DNA from 3 places in the Streptomyces sp. NPDC111656 genome. Region 2 is predicted to be linked to each of the others. Evidence: riboswitches for the same ligand, from Rfam matches in the RefSeq annotation. Region 2 holds a riboswitch; each other region holds the start of a gene.
The links. Region 2 has a riboswitch for cyclic di-AMP ahead of ACZ7M3_RS46770 (M23 family metallopeptidase). Riboswitches for the same ligand answer to the same signal wherever they lie in the genome.
Positions count from the first base shown of each region.

Region 1: another riboswitch for cyclic di-AMP. It lies ahead of ACZ7M3_RS44150 (transglycosylase family protein); the one in region 2 lies ahead of ACZ7M3_RS46770 (M23 family metallopeptidase).
Region 3: another riboswitch for cyclic di-AMP. It lies ahead of ACZ7M3_RS09575 (LysM peptidoglycan-binding domain-containing protein); the one in region 2 lies ahead of ACZ7M3_RS46770 (M23 family metallopeptidase).

Region 1 is NZ_JBVKCA010000024.1:102,965-105,214, reverse strand. It holds gene ACZ7M3_RS44155 (LysM peptidoglycan-binding domain-containing protein) at 1-524, shown strand, start outside; cyclic di-AMP (ydaO/yuaA leader) riboswitch at 708-871, shown strand; gene ACZ7M3_RS44150 (transglycosylase family protein) at 876-1,586, shown strand; gene eno (phosphopyruvate hydratase) at 1,924-2,250, shown strand, end outside.
Region 2 is NZ_JBVKCA010000030.1:22,625-24,874, reverse strand. It holds gene ACZ7M3_RS46775 (PP2C family protein-serine/threonine phosphatase) at 1-717, shown strand, start outside; cyclic di-AMP (ydaO/yuaA leader) riboswitch at 974-1,131, shown strand; gene ACZ7M3_RS46770 (M23 family metallopeptidase) at 1,143-2,180, shown strand; gene ACZ7M3_RS46765 (aldo/keto reductase) at 2,239-2,250, shown strand, end outside.
Region 3 is NZ_JBVKCA010000002.1:873,484-875,733, reverse strand. It holds partial or broken gene ACZ7M3_RS09580 (HAD family hydrolase) at 1-313, shown strand, start outside; gene ACZ7M3_RS09575 (LysM peptidoglycan-binding domain-containing protein) at 463-1,161, opposite strand; cyclic di-AMP (ydaO/yuaA leader) riboswitch at 1,164-1,283, opposite strand; gene ACZ7M3_RS09570 (hypothetical protein) at 1,599-1,841, opposite strand; partial or broken gene ACZ7M3_RS09565 (CocE/NonD family hydrolase) at 1,823-2,250, opposite strand, start outside.

The sequences.
Region 1 (2,250 bases), on a different contig from region 2:
GTTCGTCCGCGACTTCGACTCCGTCCGGCTCTTCCGGCTCGAAGTCCGATTCGTCTTCGTCCGGTTCGTCCTCGAAGGCGTCCGAGAACACGACGAAGGCCGACACCGGCGGCGACGCCCAGGGGGCGGACGGCTCCGACACGGAAACGGCGAAGAGTGACGACTCGGGCAACTCCGGCCAGGGCGACGACTCTTCCGGTACGTCCGAGAACGCGACGACCGGTGCGGGGCGCCACCGTGGCGGCACCGCGGACGAGAACACCACCGACAGTGCCGTGGACGGCCGTAGCGACGACTCCTCCGGGCGGCACGCCTCGCGCGGCGCCGGCGCCTCCCGCGACGCCGTCGACGGCTCCTACGTCGTGCGCGTCGGAGACAATCTCTGGACCATCGCGGACGCCCTTGACCTCAAAGGCGGATGGGCCGAGCTGTACGACGCGAACAAGAAGACGGTCGGCGTCGACCCGAACCTCATCCTCCCCGGTCAGAGCCTTGCAGTTGGTGCCGAATCGGGCGAAAAGTAGGGGCAGTTCGCGTCACGGTTCGCTGTGTAATGTCCGGTTTGGCGCGAGTGAGAGATGGATCTCAAAGGCCCTGATCGTCTTTGGAATTCAGCCGATCGACTGCTTACGGTCGTCACCGCTCGCCACAGCGGGCCCCGACGGTCGTCAACGCCGAATCCTGCCAACGGCCGTACGGGAACAGTCGACGCGTCAGCGCCGTAGGCAGGAGCGGGGGACCCAAGGTATGCGCCGCGCCCGGTAGTTGACCGGGAGCGGCTTGGGGTGAAGCCGAGCGCTCAGCGCGCACGGCCGGGCACTCACCCGCCCGAACCCGACAGCTCACCTCGCAGGCGTCGGTGAGGGGATCTCTCCATGCTGTTTTCCGGCAAGGGCAAGCACCGCCGTCCGTCCAAGGCCACTCGTGTCGCCACGCTCGCCGGTGTCACCGGTGTCGCCATCGCCGCTCCGCTGATGGCGGCCGGCAACGCCTCCGCCGCCACCGCCTCCCAGTGGGACGCCGTCGCCCAGTGCGAGTCCGGCGGGAACTGGTCCATCAACACCGGCAACGGCTACTACGGCGGTCTGCAGTTCTCGGCCTCCACCTGGGCCGCGTACGGCGGCACCGCGTACGCCGCGACCGCCAACCAGGCCTCCAAGTCCCAGCAGATCACCGTCGGCGAGAAGGTCCTCGCTGCGCAGGGCAAGGGCGCCTGGCCGACCTGTGGCACGGGCCTGTCGAGCGCTGCGTACACCGGCGGCGCGAGCGCCCCGTCGACCTCGTCCTCCTCGAACGGCTCCTCGTCGAACAGCTCGCCGAGCACCAGCAACACCACCCGCTCGACGGACACCGCGGCCTCCCGTTCGGCGTCGCGCCCGGCCGCCGAGAAGACCGTCTCCACCCCGACCGGCAAGAAGGTCAAGAAGGGCGACGGCGAGTACAAGGTCGTCAAGGGTGACAGCCTCAGCTCGATCGCCGAGAAGAAGAAGGTCAAGGGCGGCTGGCAGCAGCTGTTCAAGCTGAACAAGGACATCGTCGACGATGCCGACTTCATCTACCCGGGTCAGCGGCTGCACCTCAGCTGATGATCGGCAGCTTCACCTCAGCTGAATGACAGCTCCCGCATAAAAGGGGTCTCCACACTGGAGACCCCGGTGAGGGCCACCCCCGTCCCCACGGGCCCCCCGCTCCGGTGCGTGTTCCCCCGTACGCGCCGGAGCGGGGTTTTTCGTGTCCAGCACTTCGCACCGAGCATTTCGTACCCGGATTTCCGTACCCGTTTTTGTTCCGTTCTGGAACAATGTGTACGTTCAGTTCTGCCCAAGGGGTGGGCGACCGGCTGGCCGATCCCCCCGGGGCGGTTAGGCTCATGTCGCGAAGCCATCACAGGCTCCGCGTACCCGCGTCACATCCCAGAAGGAGATGCTCGTGCCGTCCATCGACGTCGTCGTAGCCCGGGAAATCCTGGACTCCCGAGGCAACCCCACGGTCGAGGTCGAGGTCGGCCTCGACGACGGCAGCACGGGTCGTGCCGCCGTTCCGTCCGGCGCGTCCACCGGCGCCTTCGAGGCCATCGAGCTCCGTGACGGTGACCCCAACCGTTACGGCGGCAAGGGTGTCGAGAAGGCCGTCCTTGCCGTCATCGAGCAGATCGGCCCGGAGCTCGTCGGTTACGACGCCACCGAGCAGCGCCTGATCGACCAGGCGATGTTCGACCTGGACGCCACCGACAACAAGGGCTCGCTCGGC
Region 2 (2,250 bases):
CAGCGTGCCGTCCTGCCGGAACCCGACCAGCGGATCGGCGGCCTCGACGTCGCGGCGCGCTACGAGGCCGCGCAGGCGGGCGCGTTCATCGGCGGCGACCTGTACGCGGTGCAGGACTCCCCGCACGGCGTACGACTGGCCGTGGGCGACGTACGGGGGAAGGGCATGGACGCGGTGGCCGCCGTCGCGGTGCTCATCGGGGCGTTCCGGGAGGCGGCCGAGCAGGAGGCCACGCCGGAGGCGGTCGCGCAGCGGCTGGAACGGGCGCTGGCCCGCGAGGGCACCCGGCGCGGGGGCGTCGACGCCTTCGAGGGGTTCACCACCGCCGTCCTCGCGGAGATCACGCACGAGGGCGGCCTCGTAAGGATCGTCAACCGCGGCCACCCGCCGCCGCTGCTCCTGCACGCGGACGGAACACTGGTCACGCTCGCCTCCGCGAACCCCGCACTGCCGCTCGGCATGGGCGAGTTGGGCAACTGGCCGGACCGTGCCGAGGAGACGGAGTTCCCGCACGGGGCCACGCTCCTCTTCCACACGGACGGACTGTCCGAGGCCCGCGACGCGCAGGGGCGCTTCTACGATCCGGCCGCGCGGCTGGCCGGACGGACCTTCCCCGGCCCCGACGCCCTGCTGGCCACGCTCGTGGAGGAGGTCCGGCGGCACACGGGCGGCGTCCTGACGGACGACATGGCACTGCTCGCCGTACGGCGGCCGTAGCCACGGAAAGGGGCGTTCTTGATCGATGTCACGAGGGGTGATCGGCCGATGCCCCTCCGCATAACGACTGACGCACCGTCAAATAACTGCCAAGTAGGGACGTGCGGCCAACTCGCCCGAATTCCGCCGGTCGTGGGCGGTAAGTCCTGGCCGAAAGTCGTTAATGATCAGTACGAACAGCTTGGAATCCGGTACCCGCGTCTATTAACGTTCGATAACGCAGCGCGGTCGTCCCAGCCGTCACAAGAGTCGGCTCCGTGCGCACGCGCCGAATCCCGCGAGGGAACCGGGGAACCACCAACTTGGGGTGAATCGAGCGTCTTTCACGGTGGAGACACCGTGGGTTGACGCGCGTAGGAGACCTTCCTGCTCCGAACCCGTCAGCTAACCCGGTAGGCGAGAAGGAAGGAAAGGAGCACGCCCACGTGGCGTCCAACCGGCCTGCCCAGCCCACTTCGTTCCCGCCGAACGACACCCAGACTTTTGGCTACGCCTACGGCAAGGACGAGGGCCCCTGGGAGGAGTGGAACCCCACCGAGGATTCCATCCGTCCCCTCCGCGGCCGGCACCGCGTCTCCAAGCAGCGCGGCGGGGGACTCGCCCGCAGCTCCACGGTCCTGGGCGTCGGCGTCATCGCCGCCGTCGGCGCGGGCGGCATGGCCACCGCGGCGCCCGGCAAGCCGCCGGTCTCCATCTCGCTGCCCGACCTCTCCTCGGTCACCGAATCGGCCAAGGCGCTGATATCCGACGGCGGTCCCAGCACGCCGAAGGGCTCCGCCACCCCGCTCACCAGCGCCGGTGTGACCAACGCCGACGCCGCGCAGGGCAACACGGACGCGGGCGAGGCGCTGCGCGCCCGCATCATCCAGCAGGCCGAGTCGCAGCAGGACCAGATCGACAAGGCGGCCCAGGACGCCGCCGAGTCCGCCGCCGCGAAGAAGGCGGTCGCGCTGGCCGCCCAGCAGAAGGACGACGCCGAGGCCAAGGTCGCCGCCGAGAAGAAGAAGGCGGACGAGGCCGCCAAGCAGAAGGCCGAGGCCGCGCGCCTCGCCGAGCTCGCCAAGAGCTACTCGCTGCCGACCTCCTCGTACACCCTGACCTCCCGCTTCGGTGACGCCGGTTCCATGTGGTCCTCCGGCTATCACACCGGCCTCGACTTCGCGGCCCCCACCGGCACGCTGATCAAGGCCGTCCACAGCGGCACGATCACGGAGGCGGGCTGGGCCGGCTCGTACGGCTACCGCACCATCCTCACCCTCGACGACGGCACGGAGCTGTGGTTCTGCCACCAGTCGTCCATCAGCGTCAGCGTGGGGCAGAAGGTGGCCACCGGCGACGTCATCGGGCGCGTGGGCGCGACCGGCAACGTGACCGGGCCGCATCTGCACCTGGAGGTTCACCCGGGCGGCGGCAGCGCGATCGACCCGATGGCGTGGCTGCAGAGCAAGGGCATCAACCCCTGATCGTTCCCAGGGGCCGTGTGCGGAATACGGCAATCCGGTACGCCTGTTGAAATAAGGCATGACTTCCCTT
Region 3 (2,250 bases), on a different contig from region 2:
CGAGTTGGCCTCGGCGGCCCGGGGTGTGGTGGGCTCGCTGGCCACCGTCACCATGTCGGGGCCCGGGACCGTCGAACTCCAGCCATGCGGCGTGACCAAGGCAACCGGTCTGGCGCTCGCCGCCACCCACCTCGGCCTCACTCCCGCCGACACCATCGCCTTCGGCGACATGCCCAACGACATCCCCATGTTCGACTGGGCCGCCCGGGGGGTCGCCATGGCCAACGCCCATCCGGAGCTGAAGGCGGTGGCCGACGAGGTGACGCTGTCGAACGAGGACGACGGGATCGCGGTGGTGCTGGAGCGGCTGTTTCCGTGCCGGTCGGATCGGTTCCGGGAGTCCGGAGAGCCCGGTGGGTCCCGGGGGCTCTCCGAGTCTCTCCGACCTCATCAGCCGTATCAGCCGCATCAGCCCCGGCAGTCGTACCAGCCCTACCGGCCCAACCAGCCCCACCAGTCCTGTCAGTAGGCCCCGTTGACGTTGTCGATCGAGCCGTACTTGTGCGCCGCGTAGTTGCAGGCCGCCGTGATGTTCGCGACCGGGTCGTAGGGGTTCATCGACGTGCCCGGCACGTGGTAGGCCTTGAACGTGGGGTCGATGACCTGGAGCAGGCCCTTGGAGGGGATGCCGGCCTTGGCGTTGGAGTCCCAGTTGTTGATGGCCAGGGGGTTTCCGGAGGACTCGCGCATGACGTTGCGGTGGATGCCGTTGTAGGTGCCGGGGATCTTGTTGCGGGCCATGATGTCCAGCGAGTGCTTGATCCATCCGTCGAGGTTGTTCGCGTACGTCTTCGACGTGGTGGGCGCCGTCTTCGCCGGGGTCTTCTTGGTGGGGGTTTTGACGGTTCTGGTGCCCACGGTCAGGGTGAGGCCCGGACGGAGCGTCGTCGGGTCGGGGCCTATGACCGCGCGGTTGGCGGTGTACAGCTTCGCCGCGCCGCCGCTCTTGGGGTACTTCTGCGCGATCTTGGCCAGGGTGTCGCCCGGGACCACCTTGTACGTGATGAGCTGGACATCAGTGGTGGTGGCCGTGGCGGCCTGCGCGCAGGTCGCGCTCACGAGCGGAAGGGCGAGTGCGACTCCGCCCATTCCCGCGGCGAGGATGCCCCGAGTGAGCATGCCGTGGATCTTGAAGCTGCGGTGCTTGCCTCGTGCGGACATGGCGAATTCCTCTCCGGCGCCTGCGAAGTGAGCTGTCGGGTTCGGGCGGGAGCTGCCCGGCCGCACGGTGTGTGCGACTTCACCCCTAGCCGTTCCGGTGTCCGGATCGGCGGCTTACCTGGGTCCCCCGCTCCTGCCGTGCGTGTGTGTGGGTGGCTGGGTTGTTCCGGTCGGCGGCAGGATTGGGCGGTCCGTCCGGATTGACGTGAACGTATGCGAGAGCACATGTCCGGAACAAGCCCTCATTTCCCGGTGTAGATCGCTTTCACCTGGGCGATAGGAGGGAGAAAATGCCCGATTAATCCGGAACGTGACACTCAACTTGCCTTATGCAAAGGGGAAGTCGTCAAGAGGGGATAAAGAGCCCACCCTGTATGGGAGTGACCCAATTCACGCGACCAAGCAGAAATAAAGCGGCACTGGCGGCAAATCGGACATCACGCTTCGAGTGTCCAGGCCGGTGAGCTCGCGGGCGGAGCCGGACGGACCTCCCATGCGGACAGGTCCGTGTCGAGGTCGTCGTCAGGGAGCCGGCCGACGTTGGGCTTGAAGTAGAGGCCGCAGGCCCGGTATTCGGGAAATTCGTGGCACATCGGGTCCGGGCGGGGCTCGAACTCCTGCCCCGCATAGGCCCTGTTGCCCCTCGCCACTGCCTCGGCCCGGGGATTCTTCTCTCCCACGTCCGATGGAAGACCACCGCGTTGCCGTCCTTGCGGATCAGCTCGTTCGAGGTGGCGAACTCCCGGACGTCGCAGCTGAGTTCAGAGCGTGTCTCGACCCGGGCGTCCCAGGGCGGCTCCGGGCGGTGCGGACGGATCGACGTCGATGGTGTACGTGTCCCGGGTCCGACTCCCTTGCTCGCACCGGAAGTTCGAGGGAACTGCCCGCCGGGTCCAGGGCGAACCCCACCGCCGAGCCCGGCCGGGGTCAGATCCACGGCCAGTGGGCGGAGGACAGGGAGAGCCGGATGCGGTGGCCGGACGGGAACGCGTAGCCGATGGCGGTCAGGTCGAAAACCACGTCCTCCGTAGAGCCCGGTTTCCAGGAGACCGCCTGGTCGGGGCCGTAGCGCGCTGACAGGTTCAGAGC